3 regions of the Clostridium sp. SGI.024 genome follow, and region 2 is predicted to be linked to each of the others. Evidence: a T-box and tRNA genes for the amino acid it is inferred to sense, from the RefSeq annotation. Region 2 holds a T-box; the other regions hold tRNA genes.
What was found. The T-box of region 2 lies ahead of leuS (leucine--tRNA ligase). A T-box ahead of a tRNA ligase gene usually reads a tRNA of that ligase, here a tRNA-Leu.
Positions count from the first base shown of each region.

Region 1: it has a tRNA-Leu gene. The T-box ahead of leuS (leucine--tRNA ligase) is inferred to sense a tRNA for this amino acid. The anticodon was not compared.
Region 3: it has a tRNA-Leu gene. The T-box ahead of leuS (leucine--tRNA ligase) is inferred to sense a tRNA for this amino acid. The anticodon was not compared.

Region 1 is NZ_JBNPON010000005.1:34,325-40,404, forward strand. Features, by position in the region: gene ACQRD5_RS02820 (ABC transporter substrate-binding protein) at 1-1,323, opposite strand, end outside; gene ACQRD5_RS02825 (GGGtGRT protein) at 1,992-2,990, opposite strand; gene ACQRD5_RS02830 (hypothetical protein) at 3,011-3,703, opposite strand; tRNA gene ACQRD5_RS02835 (tRNA-Leu) at 3,941-4,023, shown strand; gene ACQRD5_RS02840 (hypothetical protein) at 4,143-4,793, opposite strand; partial or broken gene ACQRD5_RS02845 (IS3 family transposase) at 4,951-6,048, opposite strand.
Region 2 is NZ_JBNPON010000009.1:52,644-58,723, forward strand. Features, by position in the region: gene ACQRD5_RS04865 (MATE family efflux transporter) at 1-1,263, opposite strand, end outside; gene ACQRD5_RS04870 (YccF domain-containing protein) at 1,396-1,758, opposite strand; gene ACQRD5_RS04875 (CoA-binding protein) at 1,790-2,158, opposite strand; T-box leader at 2,312-2,516, shown strand; gene leuS (leucine--tRNA ligase) at 2,574-5,024, shown strand; gene ACQRD5_RS04885 (TVP38/TMEM64 family protein) at 5,088-5,648, opposite strand; gene ACQRD5_RS04890 (hypothetical protein) at 5,677-6,080, opposite strand, start outside.
Region 3 is NZ_JBNPON010000001.1:110,436-116,515, forward strand. Features, by position in the region: gene ACQRD5_RS00555 (DUF561 domain-containing protein) at 1-812, opposite strand, end outside; gene ACQRD5_RS00560 (L-2-amino-thiazoline-4-carboxylic acid hydrolase) at 1,003-1,623, opposite strand; tRNA gene ACQRD5_RS00565 (tRNA-Leu) at 1,781-1,866, opposite strand; gene ACQRD5_RS00570 (hypothetical protein) at 1,972-2,493, shown strand; gene ACQRD5_RS00575 (YhgE/Pip domain-containing protein) at 2,651-4,804, opposite strand; gene ACQRD5_RS00580 (potassium channel family protein) at 4,867-5,655, opposite strand; gene ACQRD5_RS00585 (aldose epimerase family protein) at 5,808-6,080, opposite strand, start outside.

The sequences.
Region 1 (6,080 bases), on a different contig from region 2:
TTCAAACTTAACACCTATTTCTTTATAGTTAGCTTGAGCAACAGGAATTAATGCATCATTAACAGGATTTGGGCTACTTGCAGTAAATTTAATTTCAAGTTTAACGCCATCTTTTTCTCTTATTCCATCAGCTCCAACTTTCCAGCCTGCTTCTTCTAATAATTCAATAGCCTTATCTTTATTAAATTCATAAGCATTGTCACCTTTATAGTATGCCCATGATAATTTTGATTGAGGGACATTAATAACATCTGCAAATCCACCAGCATAAACTGCATCAACAACTTCTTTTCTGTTTAATCCATATGCTAATGCTTGTCTTACTTTTTGATCTTGGAATTTAGGATTTTTAAAGTTAAATCCAATATATCCATATCCATTTGTAGGGAATATATGTAAATCTATAAATTGAGCATCCTTTAGAGCTTGAACATTGTCTTGGTTAACTGTTACCATATCCATGTCAATTTCTCCAGTTTGAAGCATTTGCATTCTTGTTTCTTCAGAAGTAACTTTATAAATTAAATTCGGTATTTTGGGTTCTCCTTTATGATAGTTTTCATTCGCAACTAAATCAACTTCTTGACCAGCTACAGTTTTAACTAATTTATATTGTCCAGCTCCAAGTGGAGTCTTGTGGAATCCTTTTATATAATCTAAGTTACCTTGTTTATAATCTTTACCATAATATGCTTTAGATAAAATACCTGCACCAAAATCATATATTGCGTCTGCATTTGGTTCTTCTAGTGTAAACTCAATAGTTTTATCATCTACTATATTTATACCTTCAATGGTTGATGCAGTTCCTTCTTTATATGCTTTAGCACCTTTAATCTTTGTTGAATTTACAAAATCTGTCGGACCATCATAAGTTGCATCTGATCCAACTGTATATGTAAAAGCAACATCCTCTGTAGTTAATGGTGAACCATCAGAGAATTTTAAACCTTCTTTTAATGTAAATGTGTATTTTAATCCATCATCTGATATTGAATATTTTTCAGCAAGAGCTTCTATAGGCATACCATTTTCATCAGCAGTTAGCATTCCTTCAAATATAGTGCTAGTTACATATACATCATATGCTGATTCTGCATATAGTGGATTAAATACCTCTTCTGGAGCATCTATACCAATAACTAATGTATCTTTTCTTTCTGATACTGGATTCTTACTAGGATCAGAAGCTTTAATATATCCTTCCACAGCACTTTCTGTATTTTCCGTTGTTGTAGGTGGTGTTTCTACTTTTTTACATCCACCAAGTACTAACATTCCAGTTAAAGCTAATGTTAATACTGATATCATTTTCTTTTTCATTAATATTTCCCCCTTTTGTTATTACTTTATTAATTGTTTATATTAAATATAAAAATAATATTTTCTCTATTATTAACCCCCTTTATTACTAATAAATTATCTCATCCATATAAATCCGTCTTATATGAACATTTTTCTTTATAATGTGTTTAATTTATATATATAAATATACAAATTAAACACAACAAAATAAAATTGAGATTTCTTACTACTCCCATAAAGGTATAAGTATTTAAGCTCAACTTCATTGTTTAATTTATAAAAATAATACCTTATATGATAATCAATGTCAATATGTTTTTTCTGATTATTCATTTTTTTCTGTATTTTTTTGAACATATAGTAATATTAAGCTTATATATGCACTTATTTTATCAAATATGATAATTTTTTCTAAATTATCATTAATATATTATATTTAATAAATTCTATATATTCTTATTAAAAAATTATACTAATACTCTCTATAAGTACTAATTTAATATTTTAAAATTAATCCTAAAAATATAATAACTCAAAAAAAGAGCAACCTATTAACTAAGTTGCTCTATTATTAACATCAACATAATATTAAACTATATAAAACCTTTAACAATCTGTTGATAAAACTAAGTATCATATTTTTATTACTCTTCAATTGCTATGTTAAAATAAAATTATTAGTAATTTTATTTCATTGCTTCTTCTACAGCAACTGCAACTGCAACAGTAGCACCTACCATTGGGTTGTTACCCATTCCAATAAGTCCCATCATTTCAACGTGAGCTGGAACTGAAGAAGATCCAGCAAATTGAGCATCTGAATGCATTCTACCCATAGTATCTGTCATACCATATGAAGCTGGACCTGCTGCCATATTATCTGGGTGAAGAGTTCTTCCTGTACCACCACCTGATGCTACTGAGAAGTATTTCTTTCCTTCATCTACACATTCTTTCTTATATGTTCCTGCTACTGGATGTTGGAATCTTGTTGGGTTTGTTGAGTTACCAGTGATTGATACATCAACTCCTTCATGATGCATTATAGCAACACCTTCTCTAACATCGTTAGCTCCATAGCACTTAACCTTAGATCTTGGTCCATTTGAATATGGTACCTCTCTAACTATTTCTAATTTGCTTGTATAGAAATCAAATTTTGTTTCTACATAAGTAAATCCATTTATTCTTGATATAATATATGCAGCATCTTTTCCTAAACCATTTAATATAACTCTTAATGGTTCTTTTCTTACTTTATTAGCTTTTTCTGCAATTTTTATAGCACCTTCTGCTGCTGCAAAACTTTCATGTCCAGCTAAAAAGGCAAAACATTTAGTTTCTTCTCTTAAAAGCATAGCTCCTAAGTTACCGTGTCCTAAACCAACTTTTCTATCATCTGCAACTGAACCTGGGATACAAAAAGCTTGTAATCCTTCTCCTATAGCTTCAGCTGCATCTGCTGCTTTTTTACAACCTTTTTTTATAGCTATAGCAGCACCTAAAATATATGCCCACATAGCATTTTCAAATGCGATAGGTTGAGTTGATTTTACTATTTCATAAACATCTATACCTTTTTCATCGCATACTGTTTTTGCATCTTCTATTTTATTCATTCCATACTTTTCTAATACAGGAATGATTTGATTTATTCTTCTTTCATAACTTTCAAATAATGGCATAATAATGTTCCCCCTTCAAATTATTCGTGTCTTGGATCTATAACTTTAACTGCTTCGTCAAATCTACCATATTGTCCTGTAGCTTTTTCCATTGCTTCATTAGCATCTATTCCCTTAGCAACCATTTCCATCATCTTTCCTAAGTGAACAAATTTATATCCAATAATCTCATCATTAGCATCTAATGCAATCTTAGTTACATAACCTTCTGCCATTTCTAAATATCTTGATCCCTTTGCAACTGTTCCATACATTGTACCAACTTGTGATCTAAGCCCCTTTCCTAAATCTTCAAGTCCAGCTCCTATTGGTAGTCCACCATCTGAAAATGCAGTTTGACTTCTTCCATATACTATTTGAAGGAATAATTCTCTCATTGCTGTATTAATAGCATCACAAACTAAATCTGTATTTAATGCTTCTAATATAGTCTTTCCTGGTAATATTTCTGAAGCCATAGCAGCTGAATGAGTCATACCAGAGCATCCAATCGTTTCCACTAAAGCTTCTTGTATTATTCCATCCTTTACATTTAAAGTTAATTTACAAGCTCCTTGTTGAGGTGCACACCAACCAACACCATGAGTTAACCCTGAAATATCTTTTACTTCTTTAGCTTGTACCCATCTTCCTTCTACAGGAATTGGTGCAGGTCCATGATTTGGTCCTTTTGCAACAACGCACATTTCTTCCACTTCTCTTGAATACATCATATTATATCTCCTCCCTAATTATAGATTACCACAGTCATTATACTTAAATATCCACAAAATATAGACTGCATTAATCGGGACAAAAATAAACCCATATGGTTATATTTGTCCTATCTATATAATAACAGATGAGTAAAGTCCTAACAATAACTTATGTCTAAAAAGTTAATTTTTTCTCCTATAAATATTCCCTCTTGATATTTGTATTTTTTTTTGTTATAATTAATCCTGCAGTAAGTCGGCATGGCGGAACTGGCAGACGCACATGACTCAAAATCATGCGGGAAACCGTGAGGGTTCGATTCCCTCTGCCGGCACCAATAACTATAAGAAATGGCTTTATCACTAGGTTTAACCACCTTTTGATAAAGTCATTTTTCTTTGTTTTGTACTTTATTTGGTGCTTCTAATAAAAAAGAGCTCTATTTCTAGAATTCTTTTATAAACTATAAATACTATTATCAAAATCCTTAAATATATTTTTACATATTAATATAGAAAACTCTTTTATTAAGTCTAAATATTCTACTAAATGATATGCTCTAATTATAAATGATATTTCATCTGGCTCTAATGTCCAATCAATATCAACTATAGATGAAACTTTTATAGCAATATTCTTTTTTAAAATACATTTATTATGTACAATTGAATTTCTAATTAGTCTCCAATTATCTAACTTTTTATATATTTTACTAATATCTAAATCAGGATAATTATACTTTATAATGTCAGTATATCTTCCTAAAGAACTTTTTTTTGACTCTTCACAAACAGACTTATATTTTAATAAACTACAAATCCCTTTTAAAAATTGCTCTAATGAACTAAAAATATGCACACATAGTAAATTATAATTATATTGTTGTATTATATCTTCATCAAAAAACATATAATCCTTAAGATTTTTACTTAGTTGAATTGACTTCCCATTACTAATTATTATATCACTATTAAATCTTGATTCATTAACAAAATCATATAACTTTGATTCAGTAAAAGCAATAATATACTTTGTCGACATCAACCCATTATGAAGACTATTTACTAGATCTTTTGCTTCACCCCTATAGTTCAATTTTGTAGTCATAATTAATACATCCCCCAATTTTAAACTTATTCTAAAACAATACCTATTATTAATATCTAATAATATAATTATATCACAAAATACACTTATTACCTTTTCATTTCTTAGTAATTTATGGTCTTATGTCAATATCTTGGACACAAAAAGTCAAACTTTTTTATAATGCACTTCTATCTAATAATTCACATTGATGTGAAGTCATGTAATTAATTGAAGAGTGTAGCCTTTTTCTGTTATACCACCTTCAATGTATTTAAATATTGCCATATTAGCTTCTTCAAAGGTACGGTATGTATTTCTGTAAATTTTCTCTTTTTTATTGAAGAGTGGAAAGATTCTATGCAAGCATTATCATAAGGGCAGACTTTCTTACTAAAGATTGCATGATATTAAATTCCTTACTTATTTCTTTTAAATCATTACTAGTATATTGGGATCCTAAATCACTATGAAATATTAATTGCTTATTTTTATCAAGAGATTGACTATAATAGGCATTCTTTAAAGATTTAACAACTAAATCATCATTCTTTTACCGAAAGCATAACCAATTATTTTCTTAGAATGTAAGTCAAGAACTGAATCCAATAGCACCAACCATCTTTGATAGTATGAATATATGTAATATAGCCTACCCATTTTTCATTAATAGATGTAGTTGTAAAATCTCTTCTTAAAACGTTTATAATCCTTCTGACACATTTTTATTTGAATGAGGCTTGTATTTTTCACAGTTATTGCATAAAGTTTGAGTTCTGTCATTCATTTTTGAACTCTTTTTAAAGATACATTAAAGCCTTCTTTTTCAATATATGATGAATTCTAGAAGCTCCATATAGACCTTTATGCTCTTTATATATTCTTTTAATAACTAATTTTAATTCCTCATTTTCTAGTTCTCTTAGTGATTTAGTTTTAGATTGAGATTTATAATATGTACTTCTGGCTACGCCTAGAACGTTACACATAATTTTAATATTATGTTTACTTTTATTACTATTTATAAATTCTATTACTTCATCTAATTTTTTGTTGCAAATATGGCCATAGCTTTTTTTAACATTTCATTTTCCTCTTTAATTCTTGCCATTTCTTTTTTCAATTCTTTAACTTCTTTCAATGTCATAACTTTATTTTCATCTACTTTAACTTCTTTTACATCTTTAATCCAGCCGTTAATTGTTGATTTTGCAATACCATATTCGCTACTTAGCTCAGCTAACCTCATTCCTGATTTATATAAATCAACTATCATGTTCTTATATTCTTAATCATATCTTTTGCTCT
Region 2 (6,080 bases):
TGCTGCTAATTTATTACTTTCACTAACAATACTAGGTAATATAAATATTAAAGGAACTAATAACACTATCTTTCTTAATAAAGCCATAACAAGTGATATCTTTGCTTGCCCTAAGGCTAAGAAAGTTTGCTGACATGCTATTTGAGCTCCAAAAATTATTATTCCTCCAAAGAATATTCTAATACTCCAAGAAGTTATTTCAACAAGTTCAGGTTTATTATTAAATATAGCTACAAAGAATTTTGGAAATATCATTAATGAACTCCATATAAAAACTGTATAAGCTAAGCTGCTAGATAATAATAACTTAAATGTTTTTTTAACCCTATCTATCTTTTTAGCTCCAAAGTTATAACTAATTATAGGTTGTGCTCCTTGTGACAATCCTAAAAGAGGTAATGTTACAATTTGCATTATACTACTCATAATAGTCATTGCTCCTACAGCTAAATCTCCTCCATAAATTTGAAGCTTATTATTAAGGCTTATTAATACTAAGCTTTCTGTAGCTTGCATAATAAAAGGAGATACTCCTAAAGCAGTTATAGGTAATATAACCTTAAGTTTTGGCATTAAATACTCTTTTCGTATCTTCAATATACTTTTATTACCAAAAAGGAAAAACAACACCCAAGCTGCTGATACAAACTGAGATATTATAGTTGCAAGAGCAGCACCCTTTACGCCTAGATTAAAAGTAAATATTAGAATTGGATCTAAAACTATATTTATTATAGCTCCAATAACAACAGTTATCATTCCTATTTTAGCAAAGCCTTGAGTATTAATAAATGGATTCATACCAAGTGCAATTTGAACAAATACTGTTCCTAATAAATAAATAGTTAAATAATCCATTGCATATTTAATAGTTGAATCACTAGCTCCAAAAGCCCACAATAACTTTTCTTTAAAAATAAGAAATGTAACTGTACAAACTATTCCTATAATAACTAATGTAGAAAAACTATTACTTATGATTTTTTCGGCACCTTTGTTATCTTTTTCTCCCATTTTTATTGCTGCAAGAGGTGCACCACCCATTCCAATAAGAGCTGAAAAAGCAGAAATAATCATTATTATTGGAAAAGCAACACCTACTCCTGCCATTGCAATTTCTCCATTATCCATTCTTCCAATAAATATTCTATCAACTATGTTATATAAGACATTAACAAGTTGAGCAATAATTGCTGGAAAAGCTAAACTTACTAATAATCTACCTATGGAACCTTCTCCAAGATTCTTCTTAACTTTAGTCATATATTAATATCTCCTTTTGTAATGTATTTTTAACTTTAATATACGCTTATTAATTTATGCTTATATCAGAAAATAATACTACTATCAAAAGAAGTATCTTTAAATAATTTTCTAGAAAAATTCAAATATTATTTACACTATTTCTTTTCCAAATGGCATTAAAGATAATTTAGCTAATTTTAATGATTGTACAGCAAAAGGAATCCCAACAATTGTTATACATAAGAACAATGCACTTAATAAATTTGCTATACAAAGTTCTAAGCCTCCAAAAATTATCCAAAGTATATTTAAAACTAAACTCATACTGCTATCATTTGTAGTCACTATCTTTTTCCCAAATGGCGCTAATTGTAATCTTGCCATTTTAAAGCATTGGCTACCTATTGGTATTCCAATTATAGTAATGGACCACAAACAACCTATAAAGAACCATCCTAAAGCATTAAAGAATCCACCAAAAATAAACCAAATAATGTTTCCTAAACAAGACAAAAAAATCTCTCCCTTATATATTATTATTTAATTATAAACTTCTTAATTGAACTAAAGCACAGTTTTCTATTACATTTATATTATTTTCTCTGCAGTAAGTTAATATTTCTTCACTTTCAGCACCTGGCTGTACTAAAACATTCTTAATTCCTAATGATTTAGCTTCTTTTATATATTCTATTCCTAATTTAGAATTAATACATAAATCTATTGCATCAATCTTATGTGGAACTTCTTTAATACTCTTAAATACTCCTTCTCCCCCCTTAGGATGAACCCCACTTACTGTGTACCCCTTTTCTTTGAATTTATTTAAAATCTTATATGCATATTTTGACTCATTAGTTACATCACCTATAACAGCCCAATTTTTTTCTTTAATTAATACTTTTATATCCATAATAAACCTCCTCAATTATTCTTTAGTTATAATATATACAAATATACTGTTTTCCTCAACAAAAAATCATATAAATATATTTTATTTAACTTTTTTCTAAATGTTGACTTATAATATAATAAAATATATAATTGTGTATATTAAAATTTTATATATGTTGCTATGATTAGGAGTAGTATTATAAAATCTGTACTTAAGAGAGCTGTTGGGTGCTGAAAAACAGTGTATAGACTATAAGAACTTGCCTATGAGCTTACTTGTTTAAAGCAAGTACGGGTTATACCCGTTATATTTTTGAGTGAGAAAATTTATATTTTCTAATAAGAGTGGTACCGCGAATATATCCTTCGTCTCTTAATTGAGATGAGGGATTTTTTTATTCTTTTACAATCGTTATTTTAGAGGAGGATTAATAATGGCTAAATACGGAACTTCCATTGATAAGAAATGGCAAGATAAATGGGAAGAAACTAACCTTTATAAGTTTGACCCAAATAAGGATGGAGAAAAATTATATGTTTTAGAAATGTTCTCTTATCCATCAGGAAGCCAGTTGCATGCAGGACATTGGTTTAACTATGGACCTGTTGATTCATGGGCTAGAATGAAGAAAATGCAAGGATATAATGTATTCCAACCAATGGGCTTTGATGCATTCGGACTTCCTGCTGAAAATTATGCAATAAAAACTGGAATTCATCCAAAGGATTCAACTGATAAGAACATTGAAACTATGGAAAAACAATTAAAAGCAATGGGTGCTATGTTTAACTGGGAAAATGAGGTTATAACTTGTCATCCTGATTATTATAAATGGACTCAATGGGTATTCTTAAAATTATATGAAAAAGGATTAGCATATAGAAAGAAAGCTCCTGTAAACTGGTGTCCATCTTGTAATACAGTTTTAGCTAATGAGCAAGTTGTAGAAGGTCTTTGCGAAAGATGTTCAACTGAAGTAACTAAAAAGGACTTAACTCAATGGTTCTTAAAAATTACTGATTATGCTGATGAGCTATTAGAAAAACTTGATACTTTAGATTGGCCTGAAAAAACAGTAGCAATGCAAAAACATTGGATAGGAAAATCTACTGGTGCTGAAGTTACATTTAAAGTTAAAGATTCAGATATTAAATTTGATGTATTTACAACAAGAGTTGATACTTTAAATGGAGTAACTTATGTAGTTTTAGCTCCTGAAAATCCATTAGTTGACAAATTAACTACTGATGAATATAAAGAATCTGTTGAAAATTATAAAGAAGAAGCTAAAAAACAATCTGATATAGAAAGACAATCTTTATCTAGAGAAAAAACTGGAGTGTTTACAGGCTCTTATGCAATAAATCCTATTAATAATAAAGAAGTACCTATTTGGGTTGGAGATTATGTATTAGCAACTTATGGTACTGGAGCTGTTATGGCTGTTCCAGCGCATGATGAAAGAGATTTTGCTTTTGCAACTAAATTTAATTTACCAATAGAAAGAGTGATAACTAGTAAGAATGGTGAAAATGATGAGCTTCCATATTGCGAATATGGTAAATTAGTTAATTCAGGAGAATTTGATGGACTTACTACTGAAGAAGCTAAAGAAAAAATAGTTGAAAAGTTAGCTTCTATGAATCTTGGTTCAGCAAAAGTAAATTATAGATTAAGAGATTGGTTAGTATCTAGACAAAGATATTGGGGTGCTCCAATTCCTATGATTCATTGTGAGCATTGTGGAACTGTTCCTGTACCAGAAGATCAATTACCAGTAGAACTTCCATATGAGGTTGAGTTTGCTCCAGATGGAAAATCACCTCTTGCAAAATGTGATTCTTTTGTAAATACAACTTGTCCAAAGTGTGGAAAACCTGCTAAAAGAGAAGTGGATACTTTAGATACTTTCGTTTGCTCATCTTGGTATCAATTAAGATATCCAGATAGTAATAATACAGAAAAGGCATTTGATAAAGACATAGTAAATAAAATGCTTCCTGTAGATAAATACGTTGGTGGACCAGAACATGCTTGTATGCATTTATTATATGCTAGATTTATTACTAAAGCTTTAAGAGATATGGGATACCTAGACTTCGATGAACCATTTAAATCTTTAACTCACCAAGGTTTAATACTTGGACCAGATGGATTAAAGATGAGTAAATCAAAAGGAAACACTATTTCTCCAAATGATTATATTTCAGAATACGGTTCTGACGTGTTTAGAATGTATCTAATGTTTGGTTTTGCTTACGTTGAAGGTGGAGCTTGGAGTGATGATGGACTTAAGTCTGTTGCTAGATTTGTAGATAGAATTGAAAGATACCTTGAAGCTGCTAGAGAAGCAATAGAAAAAGGTGATAATAACAAAACTTCTGTAGATAAAACTGAAAAGGAACTAAACTTCTGGTTACACAATGCAATTAAAGGAGTAACTGAAGATGCTGATAAAATGCAATTTAATACAGCAATAGCTAGAATGATGGAATTTGTAAATGCTTTATCTAAGTATTTACAAGAAGATATTAAGAACTTAGATTTCTTAAAGAAAACTTGTATTGATTTCTTAAAGATTTTAGCACCATTTGCTCCTCACTTTGCTGAAGAACAATGGAGTTTATTCGGATTAGGTTATTCAATCTTCAATCAAGAATGGCCAAAGTTTGATGCTAAAGCTTTAGTTAAAGATGAAGTTGAAATTGCAATTCAAGTTAATGGAAAAATAAAGGCTAAGATAAATGTTCCTACTGATCTAGATGAAGAAGGAATTAAAGCTGCTTCATTAGCTAATGAAAATGTAATAGCTGCAACTGAAGGTAAGAATATAGTTAAGGTTATAGTTATTAAAGGAAGATTAGTAAATATAGTAGTTAAATAATAAAAGGAGCTACACTTCAATTTTGAGTGTAGCTCCTTTTATTATTTTAAAACAGTTACTTTTTTATTTATCATTTTTTGTTTTTTTCATGGTAAAGTATATTAGTACTATAGCAATTAATGTTATAAGCAATCTTGCATAGTTTTGCTTAATATTAATTAAATCATAACTGACCAAAGCTTCTAAGGCTATAGAAGGAATTTTTCCAAAGAAAGTTGCTATAATAAAAATCCAGCCACTAACATTACTTATGGAAGCAGCTAATGTTACGATTCCTGATGGAATAAAGGGAATTAGCCTTCCTTCAAAAATCAAAAATCCAGCCCTTTTCCCTTTACTTTCTACTATTGAATTCAGCAGTCTATGCTTACTACTTATTTGTTCTATTCCATTCTTCAATCCTAGTCTATAAACTATAAATGTTATATACCCACCTATTACTTCACCTAATAATGAAATTATAAAACCTAAAATAGGTCCAAAAAAAATTATATTGGCTCCAGTAATAAATATAGATGGAACAATACCTAATAAAGCTATAATAATACTTATAAGTATTGATATAGGTATTGAATACATACTATATTCTTCAAATAAATTAACTATATTATTCAAATCAAACATATCTATAAATTAATATTTTTCTCCTTACTTAGTAATCTAATACTTCTTTAAAATCAGCTAAAACTTTGCTTACTACTTTTTCATCAAGTTGCTTATAATATTGTAATAAATTAGCTTCTTGTAATGATACAAATATTTTCTTACTAATTTCCATCCATAATTCAGGTATATAAACCCATACGATTTCTTCATATCTACAACTTAGAAGAAAATGTTCTACACCCCAAAATAAATATTCTCCTATTTTATGTATTTCATTAAACTTAATATAATCATCTACTACCCTAGTATCTAGCTTATATTCATAAATATCTACATAAAAGTAATCAAATTTTTGACTTTTAGCTTTAAAAGCATTTTCATTTATTATTTTTATCTTTTTATTACTTTCAAAATTTGAATAGTATAAATCTATTACATCTTTTTCCATCT
Region 3 (6,080 bases), on a different contig from region 2:
CCATTTTCTATATCACCATCTATAGCTGCTTTTCTAAGTGCTCCAGTTCCTAATTCTTCAAATTCATCTCTACTAGCTCCTCTTTTTTCTAACTCTAAGAACTTTATTGTCATAGGGTTTTTTATTCCTCTTACCGGAGCTCCTAGTGTTCTACCTGTAACTACAGTATCTGCATCTCCACAGTTTAAAACTGCATTTTTAAAATTATCATGAACAGGACATTCATTTGTTGCTATAAATCTTGTTCCTATTTGAACACCTTGTGCTCCTAAAGCAAAGGCTGCTGCTATTCCTCTTCCATCTGCTATTCCACCAGCAGCCACCACTGGAATATTAACAGCATCAACAATTTGTGGAACAAGAGCTAAAGTAGTACTTTCTCCTACATGTCCACCTGCTTCAGTTCCTTCTGCTACTAATGCATCAGCACCTATTGCTTCCATTTTCTTTGCAATCTTTACATTTGGTATTACTGGTATAACAATTATTCCAGCTTCCTTCCACATATTCATATATGGTGCTGGTGAGCCTGCTCCAGTTGTAACTACCTTAACTTTTTCTTCAACTACAATTCTTGCTATTTCCTCTTTATTAGGATGCATAAGCATTACATTTACTCCAAAAGGCTTGTCTGTTAACTCTTTACACCTTCTAATTTCTTCTCTTATTCTATCTGGTGAGAAACCTCCACTTGCGATAATTCCTAGACCACCAGCATTTGATACTGCAGCTGCTAGATCTGCTGTAGCTATTTGAGCCATTGCACCTTGAATTATTGGATATTTAATTCCTAATACCTCTGTTAAATTCATTTATATTTCCTCCATTACATTAAAACTATCAACATAAAATTAATACTAAAATTTTATAATAATAATTCTTATGTAATAGTTATAATTTTTTATCTTCATTATAGCACATATTAATCTTTTATCTCAACTTATGAGTTATTACTTTTTAATTGTCATATATAAAATGTGGAGCTGTTAAAACAACCCCACACTAAAAATTTTGTTTTTTATAGTGACAATCACATACTTTTCCACTACTTGCAATTGTTGTATTTCTTGAAAAAATAGTATTAGTATGTTTCGCCATTTCGTAATCATATGCACATAACGCAGGAACTATATCAAATATTCCTAGCTTTTTGAATAAATAGCATATTCCACATTTGTCAAAGATAGCATCAAAACTGTCTATATTTTCTCCATAATAAAATTTATATCTCCATGTATATGGGTTTGTTGCCTTATTACTTTTTATAGACTGTTTCAATTGATTTTTTTGATATTTTTTTGTGAAATTCTTAGTATTTTTTAAAATAATCATCATTCTTTTATTATCATTCATTGACTTACTATAAAATTTTTCAACCACTTTAACATCAGCTTTTTGCGGTAATGAAAGATAAATTGCTGCAAGTTGAGCTGCACTAAGAATATTAACTAAAAGAACATCATTCTTTTCAAACCTTGGAATTTCCCTGATTATTTCTTGATATTTAAACTTTGCAGATTTAATTAATTTTTTAGAATCATCTATATGAAACATCCATAAATTATTACGAAAACTTTTTTCAAATACATTCCATATTAACATTGGCATAGGATAATAATTCATACAATCATTCCCTTTCAATAAATTACTATTTATTCCTTCATTTTAATTATATCATATTGCATATGAGTTTCTCTAAAAAAGAAAAAAATCAATCATAAGATTGATTTACTATTTATTTTCTTTAATTTTATACTTTTAATTCTAGCTTATTATACTATGGTGCAGATGGCGGGACTTGAACCCGCACGAGGATTCCCCCGTCACCCCCTCAAGATGATGCGTCTGCCATTCCGCCACATCTGCAAACAAATATATAATATATATTTTAATTTATTATATCATATTTTTCAATATATAATGATATAATCATTAAAGAAAATTATTAACTAGAAAAAGGAGAACATATTGATGAAATGCATATCAATTTCTGGTCCTGCTGGACATGGTAAAGACACACTTGCAAATAAACTAAAAAATCTTCTTGAGGCAAAAGGAAAAAAAGTATTTATACTTCATTATGCTGATTACTTAAAAATGGTTGCTACCCAAGTTTATAATTGGAATGGCATTAAAGATGAAGTTGGAAGAGATATACTTCAAAAATTAGGTGACAAAATGAGAGCGCAAGATGAATTCTTCGTAATCAATGAGCTTCTTAGAATACTTAACCTAGTTAAAGATGATTTTGATATTGCTATTATTCCAGATGCAAGATTTCCAAGAGAAATAGAATGTTTAAAAAATATAGGTAAAACAATATCTATACATATAACTAGAGTTGATTATAAGAATAATTTAACATCTGAACAAAATAATCATTCAACAGAAAGAGCTCTTGATAATTATTCTTATGATTATGACATCATTACATATACAGATAAAGAAATCTCTGAAATAGATTTAATTATAAAAGATATTTTACAAGATTAAATTAAATAATGAAGGAACTTATTTAAAGCTCCTTCATTATTTCATTTTCCACTAATTATGCATTATCTATTACACATTTTGAATCATTAATTTAGGGAACGCCGAAGGAGTTCCTTCCTTAATTCAACATTCTTAATTTTTCATTCTTCATTCCATACTAGTGTCCTATTAGACCACTTTCATTTAATTTTTCTACAAATCTTCTACTTGCTTTATTAATAGGTCCCTTTAAGAATAACCCTATTAATACAAATATTACTCCATAACTTAAAAGCATAATTATATCCCTAGTTAAGTTTGATTTAACAATTCCAGCAACAGCTTCTCTCATGGCTGAAATTGCATATGTAAAAGGTAATAATGGATTTACTTTCTTAAAGAAACTTGGCATTACTTCTACTGGGAATGTTCCACCAGCACCAGCTACTTGTATAACTAAAAGTATAACAGCTATTGCTTTTCCAACATTACCAAATATTGATACTAAGGTATACACTATCAATATAAATATTATACTGCTTAAAAGGCTTACACCTATAAATAGCCCTTTGTTTAATACATAACATTTCAATAAGAAAATATCTCCTAATGTCAAAATTAATGTTTGGCATATTCCTATAAATCCAAAGGTTAGAAACTTTCCAAAATACTTTTCATAAGGTTTAAAGGCAATTTCCTCCTTAAAACCATGAGGCTCTGTGGTTAATAAAGAAACTAGAATTAATGCTCCTACCCATAAAGCAAGGGTTGAATAAAATGGAGACATTGCTGATCCATAGTTAGGTATAGGAAATAATACTTCTTCCTTTATTTCAACAGGACTTCCTAAAAAACTGCTAACTGCTTCCCAATCATTTTTTAATAAAGATAATAACTTATCTATTGCCTCATCTTTATTTATTGAAGATAACTTTGAAGAAATATTGCTTAAGCTTGCTTTAATCTTAGGCATTTCATTATTTAATTTTTCTATATCCCCCTTACCAAGTTTTAATGCATTATCTAAATTATTTAATAAACTTTCTATATCTGGAATAGCTGATTTTGCTTCATTTACTAAGGTAATGGAATTATCAGATATATTAGTTAATTCATCTATAGCTTTATTTATAGCAGGTATATATAAAGAATCATAATTATTTAATATATTTGATACTATATTTTTATTAGCTTCTATTAGTGATTTAATTTCTTGAAGTTTACTTTTATCAACTGGACTTGCATTATTAACTGTATCACTTACTTTAGCAATTATATCTATAGCAGAATTTAATTTTGTGCTCACTGTATTTAATTCATTTATTATTTCTTTTAAGTTATTATTAAATTTAGACAATGGCTCTAAGGATTTTATTATTCCATTAACTCTACTATTAATATCACCAAGTTTAATACTAATATTATCAAGACCATTTAAAATCGAATTCTTATCTATATTTATATTAATTACAGTATTAATAAGGCCTTCTAAGTTACCAAGCTCTCTATTTATAACTTCTAAGTCTGACTTAATAACTGGTGCTACATCTCCTAATGCTCCCTTAGACTTTTCTAAGGCATTTTTAGTATCAACTAATAAGTTATCACTAGAATTTAATGTATCTTGTAGTAATGGTAAATTATCCTTAGCTTTAGTAATTAAATTTTCTGCACTAGAACTTCCATTATTTATTTCATTTATTATATTCTCTATTTCTGGAACTTTGTTGTTTAAGTCAATAACTCCATTTATTAGCTTTAATATTTTATCCTTAGATCCTTCAATACTTACTCCCATCTCATTAAATACCATAAAAATTAATCCGTCTACTGTTTCAATAATATTACTATCAACTTGTGATTTTATAGTAGTAATTCCTTTGTCAGTAATTTTAGGAGCAATTGCGTTACTTTTTTCATTTACTCTATATATTAAAGTAGGTCTTTTTATATTATTATTAATTATTGATAAGGTTTCACTTGTGAACTCTTCTGGTATTATTATTGTTGCATAATACTTTCCCTTATGAACTCCATTATTTCCTTCTTCTTCAGAAACAAATTCCCAGCCTAAGTTAGTATTCTCCTTAAGCTTAGCTATAAGTTCATCTCCTACATTAATAAATTTATCTTGAAGATTTCCTCCCTTATCATTATTAACTATTGCAACCTTTATTCCTCCTGTATTTCCATAAGGATCCCAACTTGCTCTAATGTTGAACCAAGCATATAATGAAGGCAATATCATAAGCCCTACAATAATAATTAAAGCAACCCAGTTTTTTATTATACTTTTTATATCTCTTGTAAATATTTTTAATATATTTTCCATATTTTCCTCCATATAAGGCTTATCTTTAGTTATATCTTTATTCTCTTCTTAAAGGATTAAAATTATTTATATTTTCTTCTATTTTCTTTAAGAACTTTTAAAGTCTTATATATATTATCAAGCTCTTCATCTGAAACATTATCTAAATCATCTATTTTAATTTTTATAAATTCAATAGTTTCATCTTTAAAATTTCTTTTTACTCCTTTTTTCATATCTCTATTAACGGTATAAGCAGCAATTGTGCTTGTGGTTACTCCTATAAAACCTATACCAAAAACCATTAGTATAACTGCAACTACTCTTCCCATCTTAGTAGTTAGCAATATATCTCCATAGCCTACTGTAGTGAAGGTAACAAAACTCCACCATATTGCATCTCCAAAAGACATTTCTTCTAACAAAGCTATTATTACAGCTCCAAGTACTATTATTATTGTTGTAATAATTAATAAATAATTAAATTTATTTACTTTTACAGCTTCTCTAATTTTATTTTTAAATTTTATAACAAATATAAATAAAATTATTAATTTTATTATTATAAACTCTGTATTAATATCAATTAATCTTCCTAAATTTAAATTAAAGATAAGTTCTCTAATTAAGATAATAGGAAAAATAGATAATATATCTATGAAATTGCTAAAAATAAACCTTAACTTCTTTTTAGAAGTAAATAATCTTATTAAATAGTCTATAAAAAAAATAATAGTAATAATTAAGTTAATATAATAAAAGCTTTCTACTACTATAATAGGAAGTCTATACATTAAGTCTAAAATTATCATCATTATTCCCATTAAAGCTAATAATCCAATAAATAATTCATATAGAGTTTTATTTTTCATTAAAAAGCTCCTTACTAAGTTATCTACTTATATTTTATAAAGTAACTTTATAAAAAATGCTAAATTATACTCTTCTATGAGATATTTTCCAACCAAAAAAGAAACTCCTTTAAGAGTTTCTAAATTAAATATAATATTATCATTAAGCTTGTCTATTTTATTATTGAAAATTTATATATTGTTTCTTTAATGTATTCTTCACCCTTTTTCAATAATGAATAATTAGCAAAAATATTATTTTCTCCTATTGGTGGGCTTTGAGTTTCTATTGCTAAAGCATCCCTTCTATTTGCTTTTTTATTACATTCTAAAATTTCATCATCAGGATAATTTAGCGAATAAAGTACTACGCTATTTTGATCAGTATAAACATCCATTTGTCTGCCTGACTCCTTATGATAAAGTCTTATTTTAATATCATTTCC